Regions from separate parts of the Streptomyces sp. NPDC059355 genome, predicted to be linked through region 2. Evidence: riboswitches for the same ligand, from Rfam matches in the RefSeq annotation. Region 2 holds a riboswitch; the other holds the start of a gene.

Region 1 (6,824 bases), on a different contig from region 2:
GCCGATCTCGGCCGCGTTCTCCACCTGCTCCGGGGTGCCGCCCAGCACCTCGGCGAGGGCGCCCGCCGCCATCGAGCAGGCCGAGCCGACCTCGCCCTGGCAGCCGACCTCGGCGCCGGAGATCGAGGCGTTCTCCTTGAACAGCAGGCCGATCGCACCGGCCGCCAGCAGGAAGCGGACCACGCCCTCCTCGTCGGCGCCGGGCACGAAGTTCATGTAGTAGTGCAGGACCGCGGGGATGATGCCCGCGGCGCCGTTCGTCGGGGCGGTGACCACCCGGCCGCCGGCCGCGTTCTCCTCGTTCACGGCCATCGCGTAGAGGGTGATCCACTCCATGGACAGCGCCAGCGGGTCGCCCTCGGAGCGGAGCTTGCGGGCGGTGTTCGCGGCCCGGCGCCGGACCTTCAGGCCGCCCGGCAGGATGCCCTCACGCGACATGCCGCGCGCGACGCACGCCTGCATGACCCGCCAGATCTCCAGCAGGCCCTCGCGGATCTCCTCCTCGGTGCGCCAGGCCTTCTCGTTCTCCAGCATCATCGCGGAGATCGACAGACCGCTTTCGCGGGCCATGCGCAGCAGCTCGTCGCCACTGCGGAACGGGTACTTCAGCACCGTGTCGTCGAGCTTGATCCGGTCCTCGCCGACCGCGTCCTCGTCCACCACGAAGCCGCCGCCGACCGAGTAGTACGTCTTCTCCAGCAGCGGGGCGCCCGCGGCGTCGTACGCGAAGAGCGTCATGCCGTTCGCGTGGTACGGCAGGGACCGGCGGCGGTGCAGGATCAGCTGGCTCGGCTCGTCGAAGGCGATCTCGTGCGCGCCCCCTATCTCGGTGCCGAGCAGGCGCAGGCGGCCCGTCCTGCGGATGCGCTCCACCTCGTCGTCGGCGCTCTCCACGTTCACCGAGCGGGGGGAGTGGCCCTCCAGGCCCAGCAGCACCGCCTTGGGCGTGCCGTGGCCGTGGCCGGTCGCGCCGAGGGACCCGTACAGCTCCGCCCGGACCGCCGCTGTCTGGGCGAGTACGCCGTCCTTCTTCAGCCGGGTCACGAACATGCGGGCGGCCCGCATCGGGCCGACCGTGTGGGAGGAGGAGGGGCCGATGCCGATGGAGAAGAGGTCGAAGACGGAGATGGCCACGGTGGCGGACTCCCTTGTCTGCTCGTGGGGTGGGAGGGGGCAGGAGCGGCGGTGCGGTGGTTCGGGCGGTTCGGGTGCTTCAGGAGGGGTGATTGTTCGGATTTTGTCCGACAGACGAGCTTAACGCGGTGAAGTGAACGGCTCGGCTGCCGGACCGGGTGCGCGAGGTTGCGGTTAGGCGTGGGTCAGGTCACGTTCCCGCTCCACGACGGGGCGGGCGCCGGACTGCGCCGCCCCCTCCAGGATGGGGTCGGGCCCTGGCAGCCCGGCGGAGTGGGCCTGGACACCCGCACGCACCGCCAGGCGTACGCCCCCGGCCGCCGAAGCCGGTGGAGCCGAGGTGCGAGAGCAGGGACAGGGCGCCGAGGAAGAAGACGATCCACCAGGCCGGGGCGAACTGCCGGGCGGGGTTCCGCTCGCCCCTGCGGGACGGCAACGGTGCGGCGATCGGGGCGGCCGGCAGGGTCAGGGCCGTGACGATGCCGGTGTTCGGCCACTTCGACCAGTACGGCGCGCAGGCGGCGAAGACGAACGTCGGCGGGCAGGGCACGGGCGTACGGCAGCCGGAAGGGGCGCGGCAGCTCCGGCTTCGTGCGGCGGAAGACGCCCACGGCGACCGGTCCGATCAGGTAAGAGATCACCATCGCGGCCGAGATGATCGTTGGTTACGGGAAGGGCCCGGCCCTGTGCGAAACGAGGGCCGGGCCCTTCCAGGTCACCGCCTGGAACCCGCGAGACCTAGAGCGTCGGGTACAGCGGGAACTTCGCGGCGAGCGCGGAGACGCGCGCCTTGAGGTCCTCGGCGTCGTACGCCGGCTTCAGCGCCTGCGCGATGATCTCGGCGACCTCGGTGAAGGCCTCGGCGTCGAAACCGCGGGTGGCCAGCGCCGGCGTGCCGATCCGCAGACCCGAGGTGACCATCGGAGGCCGCGGGTCGTTCGGGATCGCGTTCCGGTTGACCGTGATGCCGACCTCGTGGAGGCGGTCCTCGGCCTGCTGGCCGTCCAGCTCGGAGTTGCGCAGGTCGACCAGGACCAGGTGCACGTCGGTGCCGCCGGTGAGGACGTCCACGCCCACGGCCTTGACGTCGTCCTGGACCAGGCGGGCGGCGAGGATCTTCGAGCCCTCCAGGGTGCGCTCCTGGCGCTCCTTGAACTCGGGCGAGGCCGCCACCTTGAAGGAGACCGCCTTGGCCGCGATCACGTGCTCCAGCGGACCGCCCTGCTGACCGGGGAAGACCGCGGAGTTGATCTTCTTGGCCAGTTCCTGCGTCGACAGGATGACACCGCCGCGCGGACCGCCGAGGGTCTTGTGCGTGGTGGTGGTGACGACGTGGGCGTGCGGCACCGGGTTCGGGTGCAGGCCGGCGGCCACCAGGCCGGCGAAGTGCGCCATGTCGACCATCAGGTACGCGCCGACCTCGTCCGCGATGCGGCGGAAGGCGGCGAAGTCCAGCTGGCGCGGGTAGGCGGACCAGCCGGCGACGATCAGCTGCGGCTTGGACTCCTTGGCGAGGCGCTCGACCTCGGCCATGTCCACCTCGCCGGTCTCGTCGACGTGGTACGGGACCACGTTGTAGAGCTTGCCGGAGAAGTTGATCTTCATGCCGTGGGTCAGGTGACCGCCGTGGGCCAGGTTCAGGCCCATGATCGTGTCGCCCGGCTTCAGCAGCGCGAACATCGCGGCGGCGTTCGCCTGCGCACCGGAGTGCGGCTGGACGTTCGCGGCCTCGGCGCCGAACAGCGCCTTGACGCGGTCGATCGCGATCTGCTCGACCACGTCGACGTGCTCGCAGCCGCCGTAGTAACGGCGGCCCGGGTAGCCCTCGGCGTACTTGTTGGTCAGGACCGAACCCTGGGCCTCCATGACGGCGACCGGGGCGAAGTTCTCCGACGCGATCATTTCCAGGGTGGACTGCTGGCGGGCGAGCTCGGCGTCGACGGCGGCGGCGACGTCCGGGTCGAGCTCGTGGAGGGGGGTGTTCAGAACAGACATCAGGATCCCCTGGGGTCGTTACTTACCGGCGGTGAGCTGGGCGTACTCCTCGGCGGAGAGCAGGTCGTCCTGCTCGTCCGTGATACGCACCTTGAACAGCCAGCCGCCCTCGAACGGAGCGGTGTTCACGAGCGCCGGGTCTTCCACGACGTCCTGGTTGGCGGCGACGACCTCACCGGTGACGGGGGAGTACAGGTCGCTGACGGACTTGGTCGACTCCAGCTCGCCACAGGTCTCGCCCGCGGTCACCGTGTCGCCGACCTCGGGGAGCTGGGCGTAGACGACGTCACCGAGCGCGTTGGCCGCGAACTCCGTGATGCCGACCGTCGCGACGCCGTCCTCGGCGGTCGACAGCCACTCGTGCTCCTTGCTGTAACGCAGCTGCTGGGGGTTGCTCATGACCTGATTCTCCTGGATGCGGGGGAGTACGAACGAACAGTGGTCTTGCGTACTGAGACGGAGGGGAATTACTTCTGCCGCTTGTAGAACGGCAGGGCCACGACCTCGTACGGCTCATGCGTACCGCGAATGTCCACGCCGACGCTGGAGGTGCCGGGCGCGGCGTGCACCGCGTCCACGTACGCCATCGCGATCGGCTTGCCGAGCGTCGGGGACGGGGCGCCCGAGGTGACCTCGCCGATCACCTGGCCGCCGGCCACGACCGGGAACCCGGCGCGCGGGACGCGGCGGCCCTCGGCGATCAGGCCGACCAGCTTGCGCGGCGGGTTGGTGGCGGCGCGCTCGGCGGCGGCCTCCAGCGCGGCGCGGCCGACGAAGTCCCCCTCCTTCTCGAACTTCACGACCCGGCCCAGCCCCGCGTCGAACGGGGTCAGGGAGGTGGTCAGCTCGTGCCCGTACAGCGGCATGCCCGCCTCCAGGCGCAGCGTGTCGCGGCAGGACAGGCCGGCCGGGACCAGGCCGACGCCCTCGCCGGCCTTGGTCAGCGCCTGCCACAGCTCGACGGCGTGCTCGGGGGAGACGAACAGCTCGAAGCCGTCCTCGCCCGTGTAGCCCGTACGCGCGATCAGCGCGGGCACGCCCGCGACGGTGCCCGGCAGGCCGGCGTAGTACTTCAGCCCGTCCAGGTCGGCGTCGGTGAGGGAGGCAAGGATGCCGGGGGACTCCGGGCCCTGGACGGCGATCAGCGCGTACGCGTCGCGGTCGTCGCGGACCACGGTGTCGAAGCCGGCGGCGCGCTCGGTCAGGGCGTCCAGGACGACCTGGGCGTTGGAGGCGTTCGCGACGACCATGTACTCGGTCTCGCCCAGGCGGTAGACGATCAGGTCGTCGACGATCCCGCCGTCCTCCTGGCAGATGTGCGTGTAGCGGGCGCGGCCGACGCCGACGGTGGAGATGTTGCCGACCAGCGCGTGGTCCAGGGCCTTGACGGCCTCCGGGCCGGTCAGCGTGATCTCGCCCATGTGGGACAGGTCGAACAGGCCGGCCTTGGTCCGGACGGCGTTGTGCTCGTCGCGCTCACTGCCGTACCGCAGGGGCATGTCCCAGCCCGCGAAATCGGTCATGGTCGCACCGAGCGAACGGTGCAGCGCATCGAGGGCGGTCAAGCGGGGGGCAGTGCTCATGGGTGTGGCTCCCGGGTCCCAGGGCATGACATGACGAGGACGATCCTCCCCATCTGTCATCGGAACCTGAGAGGTTCGCCGAGAGTTCCCGGTCGGACCCGGGGAACGTCGACTTGCACCTTGGGTGGAGCACACGCGGATGCCGTCGCGGGGGACGGTGGCGCGGCTCGCTTTTCAGATCTGCCTCATCCACGCGGTACGGGGCCTGAGAGATTCAAGGGAGGTACTTGCTCCTTCGGCGCCCGGGCACCGCCTCGCGGCGTGCCGGGACTCTCCCGCGCGGATTCAAGCGGCCGGTATGCAGTTGGTCCAGATGGCGCACATCATTGCACGCCGTCCGGGCGATCGGGGGTGCGGGCCCGGAAGAACGTGCGAAGCAACGTACGGAAGAGGCGCGGACCGGTGACGGCGGACCGGTACGACGGGCCGGTACGACGGGCCGGTACGACGGGCCGGTGACGCATCCGGGTTCGGCCGGGATCGGCCGGGTTCGGCCGGGATGCGCCGACCGGAACCGGGCGTGCCGTATTACCGTCTCTTTACACTCAGTGGGCATGGGGCCCCCGCAGGGCCCGATTGGGGGAGGCGATCACTGTGCGGCGATTCGGAGTGCTGGCGTTGACCGGGACGGGGTCCGTGGACGGGGTGCCGGCGGCGCGGCGGGCGTGCGCCGAGGACGCCCTCGTACGCGACCTGCGTGGCCGCGGCGCGCACGGACCGCAGTGGCTCGGCTTCGCGGAAGGGGACATCGTCGTGGTGTCCGGCCTCCCGGGCGGCGGCAAGAGCACGCTGATCAAGCGGGCCGCACAGGACGGCGGCATCGACTCCCAGGACGTGCGCGAGCGCTGGGAGCGCCGGATGCCGAGGGCGCTGCCGTACGCCGCGTACCGGCCGCTGGTCCGCTTCGCGCACTACTGGGGGCTCTGGCGGACCCTGCGCTCCGGCGCCTCGGCGGTGGTCCACGACTGCGGAACGCAGTCGTGGGTGCGCGGCCTGCTGGCCGCCGCCGCGCGGCGGCGGGGCCGGTCGCTGCACCTGCTGCTGCTGGACACCAGCCCGGAGGAGGCGCTGGCCGGGCAGGCGGCGCGCGGCCGCGGGGTGTCGGCGTACGCCTTCGCCCGCCACCGGGGAGCGGTGGCCCGGCTGCTGCGCGAAGCCGAATCGGGCCGCCTTCCGGCCGGCTGCACCTCGGCGGTCCTCCTGGACCGCGGCTCGGCGGCCCGCGTGACCCGCATAGCCTTCCGGCGGTCCTAGACATGCCCTGGGGGGTGTCCGGCGGACACCCCCCAGGGAGCCGCGGGGCGCCGACGGCGGCCGGGGCCCCCGGCGGCCGTGTCGGTACGAGCCGTTAACCTCGGGCCGACAGCGTGGGGCGGAACACAGCGGAGGCGTACATGCAGGGCGGCGGCTGGCCGGACAACGAGCTGGAGCAGGTGCTCGGGGCGGCCCTCGGGCAGGCGGACGCCGGGGCCCGCATCGTCGAGGTGCTCGGGCGCAGCCGGCTCTGGGTGCCGCTGCCCGGCGGTGGCGGCCCGGACGCGGCCGGGGGTCTCACCCTGCCCACCATGGAGATCAACGGCGCGCCGTACGTGCCCGTGTACAGCTCCGAGGCCCAGTTCCGCGCCTGCGTCGGCCCGGCCATGGACTTCGCCGTGGCCCCCGCCGTCGAGTTCGCCCGCGGCCTGCCCCCGCAGCTCGGCATCGCCGTGAACCCCGAGGGCGCCGTCGGCGTGCCGCTGCCCCCGCCCGCCGTCGCCGAGCTCTGCCGCACCGGCCGGAGCCCCCTCGACGGCCCCGCCACCGGCGGCCGCGTCCGGCTCTACGAGCCCGACTGGCAGGAGGACCCGGTGGACTTCCTGACCGCCGCCGCCGAGGAGTTCCGCGCCACCGGCGTGGTCGCCGCCGCCCACCGCTGCCTGGCCAGCGTCGAGGGCGGGGCACCGGAGCTCTACATCGGTGTCCGGCTGCTGGGATGGGAGCCCGGGATGCGCAGCGCCCCGATGGACGCCCTCGGCCGCGCCCTGGGCCGCGTGGCGCCGCCCTGGCCCGTGCAGTTGATCCTCCTCGACGCCGCACAGGACCCGGTGGTCGACTTCATCGCCGAGCGCGTAC
Region 2 (6,824 bases):
CGCAGGTCGGCCTCGTCCACCTCGCCGTCGTCGGCGGTCTTGACGACGACGACCTTCATGCCGGCCATCACGGCGCTGGCGGCGTTGGTGCCGTGCGCGGAGGACGGGATGAGGCAGACGGTGCGCTGCTCGTCGCCGTTGGCCCGGTGGTAGGCGCGGACGGCCAGCAAACCGGCGAGCTCACCCTGGGAGCCGGCGTTCGGCTGGATGGAGACCTTGTCGTAGCCGGTGACCTCGCAGAGACGTTCCTCCAGCTCGGTGATGAGCGTGAGGTACCCCTCGGCCTGCTCGACCGGGGCGAACGGGTGCAGCTGGCCGAATTCGGGCCAGGTGACCGGCTCCATCTCGGTGGTCGCGTTGAGCTTCATGGTGCAGGAGCCCAGCGGGATCATGCCGCGGTCCAGCGCGTAGTCCTTGTCCGACAGCTTGCGCAGGTAGCGCAGCATCGCGGTCTCGCTGCGGTGCTGGTGGAAGACCGGGTGCGCCAGGTAGTCGTCCGAGCGCAGCAGGCCCTCGGGCAGCGCGTCGGCGGTGGTCCCGTCCAGCACCTCGAGGTCCGCGCTCACGCCGAAGGCGGCCCAGACGGCCTCGACGCCGGCGCGCAGCGTGGTCTCGTCGCAGGAGACGGAGACGTGGTCGGCGTCGACCTGGTACAGGTTGACCCCGCCCTCGCGGGCGGCGGCGACGACCTCGGCGGCCTTGCCGGGCACCCGGGCGGTGATGGTGTCGAAGTACGAGCCGTGCACGATCTCGACCCCGCCGGCCTTCAGACCGGCCGCGAGCAGGGCCGCGTAGCGGTGGGTACGGCGGGCGATCGTCCGCAGGCCGTCGGGGCCGTGGTAGACGGCGTACATGCCGGCCATGACGGCGAGCAGCACCTGCGCGGTGCAGATGTTGCTGGTGGCCTTCTCGCGGCGGATGTGCTGCTCGCGGGTCTGGAGCGCCAGGCGGTACGCCTTGTTGCCGTCCGCGTCCACGGAGACGCCGACAAGGCGGCCCGGCAGCGAGCGGGCGTGCTTGTCCTGGACGGCCATGTAGCCGGCGTGCGGGCCGCCGAAGCCCATCGGGACGCCGAAGCGCTGGGTGGTGCCGACGGCGATGTCCGCGCCGAGCGCGCCCGGGGAGGTCAGCAGGGTCAGCGCGAGCAGGTCGGCGGAGACGGCGACGATCGCGCCGAGGCCGTGCGCCTGGTCGATGACCGGCTTGATGTCCCGTACGGCACCGGAGGCGCCCGGGTACTGCAGGAGCACACCGTAGACGCCGCGCTCGGCGACCTCGGCCGGGATGCCCTCGGAGAGGTCGGCGACGACGATCTCGATGCCGATCGGCTCGGCGCGGGTCTCGATCACGGCGATGGTCTGCGGCAGCGCGTCGGCGTCGACGAGGAAGATGTTGCCCTTGGACTTGCCGACGCGGCGGGCCAGCGTCATGGCCTCGGCGGCCGCGGTGCCCTCGTCGAGCAGGGAGGCGCCGGAGGTCGGCAGGCCGGTGAGGTCCGCGACGACGGTCTGGAAGTTGAGGAGCGCCTCCAGGCGGCCCTGGGAGATCTCGGGCTGGTACGGCGTGTACGCCGTGTACCAGGCCGGGTTCTCCATGACGTTGCGCAGGATCACCGGCGGGGTGAAGGTCCCGTAGTAGCCGAGACCGATCATCGGGGCCAGGACCTGGTTGCGGTCGGCGAGAGAGCGCAGCTCGGCCAGCACCTCCGCCTCGGTCCGCGCCTCGGGCAGGTTCAGCGCCTCGGCGCTCTTGATCACATCCGGTACCGCGGCGGCGGTCAGTTCGTCCAGCGAGCCGTAGCCCACGTGGGCGAGCATCTTCGCCTGCGCCTCGGCATCCGGGCCGATGTGGCGCTGCTCGAAGGGGATGCCTCGCTCCAGCTGGGAGAGCGGAATGCGGTTGGCGGTCATGTACGGAGGCCTCCTGGGTCGTACGACCTGCGAGGGGCACCACGGCGCGGGCACCCGGACGGCCTCCCCCTCTGTCATCTCAACCTGAGAGCTTCACCGGAGTCGCGGGGATGGCCCGCGGATTCCGGCTTTCACCGTCGGTGAGGAGGGGAACCGGCACTGCGCCCGGTACCCGCCCCTGCTTTCCAGAGTGGCCTCTTCACGTGCGGTACGTATGCCTGAGAGATTCCGGGGAGGATTTGCTCCTTCGGCGCCTCCGTCGTACTCACTCGGAGGACTCTCCCGCACAGGGTCAACAGCCGTCACCCAGCCTACCAGCGAGGTTCCGGCACCTGCCTCGAGTGGCCTGCACTCCGGAAATGCCCTTCTGTAGTCATTACGGAGGAGTTGCGACCATATGGAGGGACCGTGCAGACCGACATCGATCCGCGCAGCCTGATCGGCCGCAAGGCGTTCGACCGCAACGGAACCAAGATCGGCACCGTCGACGAGGTCTACCTCGACGATGCCACGGGTGTGCCCGAATGGGCCGCCGTCCGGACGGGCCTGTTCAGCCGGGACGCCTTCGTCCCGCTGGAGCCGAGCGAGGTCGTCGACGACACCCTGCGGGTCCCCTTCGAGCGCTCCCTCATCAAGGACGCCCCGGACTTCGGCGTGGGCCGCCACCTCTCCCCCGAACAGGAGTTGCAGCTCTACCACCACTACGGACTGGACGTCTCCCTCCCGTCGGACATCCAGCGGGACTTCGGCCACCTGGCGAACGGGGACGACGCTCCCTAGGTCGTGCCTTGCCGACGAGCCGCTCCCCAGGCCGCCTCCGGATCGTCCAGCCCTACGAGGGGCAGGGGATCGGAGAGCTCCAGCTCGGGGTCCTCCACCCGGAAGGTGCGCACGCGGCCCGGCGCCGATCCGGGCTGCTCGAACCGCACGGTCACCCTCCCGACCCCGCTGCCCTGCACCCACCCGGGCCCGTAGACGGCGTGCAGTACGTCACTCCCGGCCGCCCAGCGCCGCTCCGGGGCCGGCTCGGGCTCCACGGTCGGCCCTGCGGACTCCACGGCCTCTGCAGACCCTCCAGGCCCTCCAAGCCCTCCAGCCGCTCCCGGCCCCGCGGTCTGCGCGGCACCATGGGGCTCGGCGGCCGTGCCCTCCGCAGCCGCCTCGGCGGCCGCCTCCGCCTCCGCCTCCGCCTCCGCGGCCATCGACTGCGCGAACAGGTCCTCCTGCGTGTAGTCGGCGAGGCCCGTCACGCCCACTCCCAGCAGCCGGACCCCGCCCGTGGTGTCCACCCCCTCCAGCAGCCGCGCCGCGGCCTCCCGCACCACCGCGGGGTCGTCGGTGGGCCCCCGCAGCGTCTCCGAGCGGGTCAGGGTCGAGAAGTCGTACCGCCGCACCTTCAGCACGATCGTGCGCCCCGAGTGCCCCGAGCCCCGCAGCCGCTGCACGCACCGGTCGGCGAGCCGCTGCACCTCGGTCCGGATCCGTACCCGGTCGTGCAGGTCCACGTCGAAGGTGTCCTCCACCGACACGGACTTCGCGTCGCGCTCGGCGACCACCGGCCGGTCGTCCAGCCCCAGCGCCATCCGGTACAGCCCGACCCCGTGCGAGCGCCCGACCATCCGGACCAGCTCGTCCTCGCCGGCCTCGGCCAGCTCCCCGACCGTGGTGATCCCGGCGCGCCGCAGGTGCTCCCCCGTGACGGGTCCCACCCCGGGCAGCGTCCGCACCGACATCGGGGCGAGGAGTTCCCGCTCGGTCCCCGGCTCGATCAGCAGCAGCCCGGCCGGCTTGGCCTCCTCGGACGCCACCTTGGCCAGCATCTTGGACCCCGCGAGCCCCACGGAGCCGCTCAGCCCGGTCACGGCCCGGATGTCCGCCCGCAGCCGCTCCCCCGTCTCCCTGGCGCTCTTCGAGTCGAAGGCGGTCCCGCCCGCCTCCAGGTCCACGAAGGCCTCGTCCAGGCTGAGGGGCTCCACCAGCGGGGACAGCTCCCTCAGCAGCCCCATGACGATCTCGCTGACCGCCTGGTACAGCCGGAAGCGCGGGATGAGGTACGCGCCGTTCGGGCAGAGCCGGCGCGCCTGGGCCGTCGGCATCGCCGAGTGCACCCCGAAGCGCCGGGCCTCGTACGAGGCGGTGGCGACCACCCCGCGCGGTCCGAGCCCGCCGACGATCACGGCCTTCCCGCGCAGGCTCGGCTTCGACGCCTGCTCCACGGAGGCGTAGAAGGCGTCCATGTCCAGGTGCAGGATGGTCGGCGCGGCTCTCACAGCCCCGATGCTGCCTCATGCCACTGACATTCGGCCGGGGCCGGGCCCGGCGTCCTCGGACCGCGCCGGGAAGGGTGCTCAGCCGGCCCGGTTGCGCCGCGCGGCCAGCTCGTCCGTCGAGTTGTGGCCGACCACCGTCTCGCCGGTGTCGACCCGCTCGCCGTGCAGCTGGGACAGTGCGTTCTCCACGTCGCGCCAGACCACGCCCACCGCGATGCCGAAGATGCCCTGCCCGCCCTGGAGCAGGCTCACGACCTGGTCCGGCGAGGTGCACTCGTACACGGTGGCGCCGTCGCTCATCAGCGTCATGCGCTCAAGATCCGAGAATCCGCGGTCGCGCAGGTGCTGGACGGCGGTCCGGATGTTCTGCAGCGCCACCCCGGTGTCCAGGAAGCGCTTGACGATCTTGAGGACGACTACGTCCCGGAAGCTGTAGAGCCGCTGCGTCCCGGAGCCGTACGCGGGGCGCACCGTGGGCTCCACCAGCCCGGTCCGCGCCCAGTAGTCGAGCTGGCGGTACGTGATGCCCGCCGCGGCGCACGCGGTCGGTCCCCGGTAGCCCACCTGCTCGGGTGCCGCGTCCGCGCCCGCAGGCGCGACCGGCGCACTGTCCGGCTGACGGCGCGCGGAACCCGCCGCACTGCCGTGGAGCGGGTACGGCCCACCGTCACTCCGCACGGGGGTGCCCCCGGTCGTACCGTCGCCCGTGACTCTCACGCCGACCCTCCGTCCTTGACCTGCCCCCTCGAAGGTAGGCAGTCACCAGGGGTGCGTCAACGATCGCCACACTCGGCACGCCGAGTGATAATCACCCTGAGAGTGGTTTCCCGTGTCCTGTACCGGGGAAAGGCTCACCGAATGGGCTGATACTCCCCCGTGGACACGCGGCGTGGACGGCGCGGTCGCGGCTCACTGCGGGCCGGTACCGAAGTCCTCCGGGGAGATCTGGTCGAGGAACTCGCGGAACTTCTCCACCTCGTCCTCCTGCTCGTCCGGAATGGCGATTCCGGCGTCGTCCAGCACGCCGTCGCTCCCGTAGATCGGCGTTCCGGTACGCAGGGCGAGCGCTATGGCGTCGGAAGGCCTCGCGCTCACCTCGACCCCGCTGGCGAAGACAAGCTCCGCGTAGAAGACGCCCTCCCGCAGATCCGTGATCCGGACCTCGGTGAGCTCCTCGCCGATCGCCTCCAGCACGTCCTTGAACAGGTCGTGCGTCAGCGGCCGGGCGGGGGCCATGCCCTGCTGCGCGAAGGCAATGGCGGTCGCCTCCCCTGGTCCGATCCAGATGGGGAGGTACCGGTCGCCTCCCACTTCACGCAGGAGCACGATCGGTTGGTTGGAGGGCATTTCCACCCGGACACCCACAACGTCGAGCTCGTTCACACAGCAACCCTAGGACCTGCTCGGCAGGTTTGGGTAGTCGGGCCCCCTCGGGGATCCCCGAGGTCAGCGCAGACGGACCCCGAGCGCGGTCTGTACCAAGGCCTCGTGGAGCCGTACGGACAGCCCCGCGAGCTCCTTCAAGGTCGCTTCGGCATGCGCCCTGGTCTGCGGGTTGCGGTGCCGCCGAAGAGGTGCCACGACCTGCTCCACCAGACCCGCCTCGCGGTCCGCGGCCGCCTTCATGGCGCGCAGGTGCCGCGGCTCCAGCCCGAACCGGCCCAGATCCGCCACCAGCCGGGCCACGGTGACCGTCTCGGCGTCGAACCCGCCGCCCGGGGCCTCGCCGATCAGCCCGTACGACTCCCACTCGGCGAGCTGCGCCTCCTCCACCTCGGCCGCGGCGAGCAGCTCGGCGCGCCTGACCCGGGCCGCGGTGGCCCGCTCCCGGCCCACTTCGCCGTAGACGGCGCAAGGGCTCGCGGGATCGACGGAGTCCCCGTGCGCCGTGGGCGCGGGGATGCGGATCTGTTCACCGCGCGCGAGCGCGTCCAGCTGCTCGCGGATGACCTTCAACGGCAGGTAGTGGTCCCGCTGCAGCCGCAGGATCCGGGCCAGCCGCTCGACGTCCTCGGTGCTGAACTTGCGGTATCCGGAAGGTGTGCGCCGGGGTTCGACGAGTCCCTCCGCCTCCAGGAAGCGGATCTTCGAGATCGTGACTTCGGGGAACTCGTCGCGCAGCAGGGTGAGCACCGTGCCGATGCTCACCAGCCGTCCGGCCGAGCCGCTGCCGGCGGTGCCGCTCTTCGGGGCACCGCCGGTGGGGATACGCAGCATGGGACCTTCCCTCTGGGGTTTCCCCCGGACGGAGTCCGGAGGAGGTCAGACGCCCCGCAGGCTCGCGTAGAAGACCAGCCGGTACTTGCCGATCTGCACCTCGTCGCCGTTGTGCAGGGCGACCGAGTCGATCGGCTCACGGTTCACGTACGTGCCGTTGAGGCTGCCCACGTCGGCGACGGTGAATCCGCCGTCCTGGCTCCTGCGGAACTCGACATGCCGCCGGGAGACCGTGACGTCGTCCAGGAAGATGTCGCTCTGCGGGTGCCGCCCCGCCGTGGTCAGCTCACCGTCCAAGAGGAAGCGGCTGCCGGAATTGGGGCCGCGCCGCACGATGAGCAGAGCGGAACCCGGAGGCAGAGCTTCCACCGCGGCCTGGGCCTCGGGGGACAGCGAGGACGACACGTGCTGTTGTCCCGACACCTCG

Evidence for each region. A riboswitch is a leader RNA that binds a small molecule or an ion and turns the genes downstream of it on or off. The one in region 2 is predicted to bind glycine.
Region 1: another riboswitch for glycine. It lies ahead of gcvT (glycine cleavage system aminomethyltransferase GcvT); the one in region 2 lies ahead of gcvP (aminomethyl-transferring glycine dehydrogenase).

What each region holds. Positions count from the first base shown of each region.
Region 1 is NZ_JBHYXN010000017.1:1,038-7,861, forward strand. It holds gene ACFXGI_RS17915 (L-serine ammonia-lyase) at 1-1,134, opposite strand, end outside; gene glyA (serine hydroxymethyltransferase) at 1,873-3,129, opposite strand; gene gcvH (glycine cleavage system protein GcvH) at 3,148-3,528, opposite strand; gene gcvT (glycine cleavage system aminomethyltransferase GcvT) at 3,597-4,712, opposite strand; glycine riboswitch at 4,897-5,000, opposite strand; gene ACFXGI_RS17935 (AAA family ATPase) at 5,301-5,966, shown strand; gene ACFXGI_RS17940 (enhanced serine sensitivity protein SseB) at 6,107-6,824, shown strand, end outside.
Region 2 is NZ_JBHYXN010000001.1:424,056-430,879, forward strand. It holds gene gcvP (aminomethyl-transferring glycine dehydrogenase) at 1-1,910, opposite strand, end outside; glycine riboswitch at 2,107-2,205, opposite strand; gene ACFXGI_RS01950 (PRC-barrel domain-containing protein) at 2,319-2,690, shown strand; gene ACFXGI_RS01955 (DNA polymerase IV) at 2,687-4,180, opposite strand; gene ACFXGI_RS01960 (MerR family transcriptional regulator) at 4,259-4,897, opposite strand; gene ACFXGI_RS01965 (bifunctional nuclease family protein) at 5,090-5,563, opposite strand; gene ACFXGI_RS01970 (MerR family transcriptional regulator) at 5,627-6,397, opposite strand; gene ACFXGI_RS01975 (FHA domain-containing protein) at 6,443-6,824, opposite strand, start outside.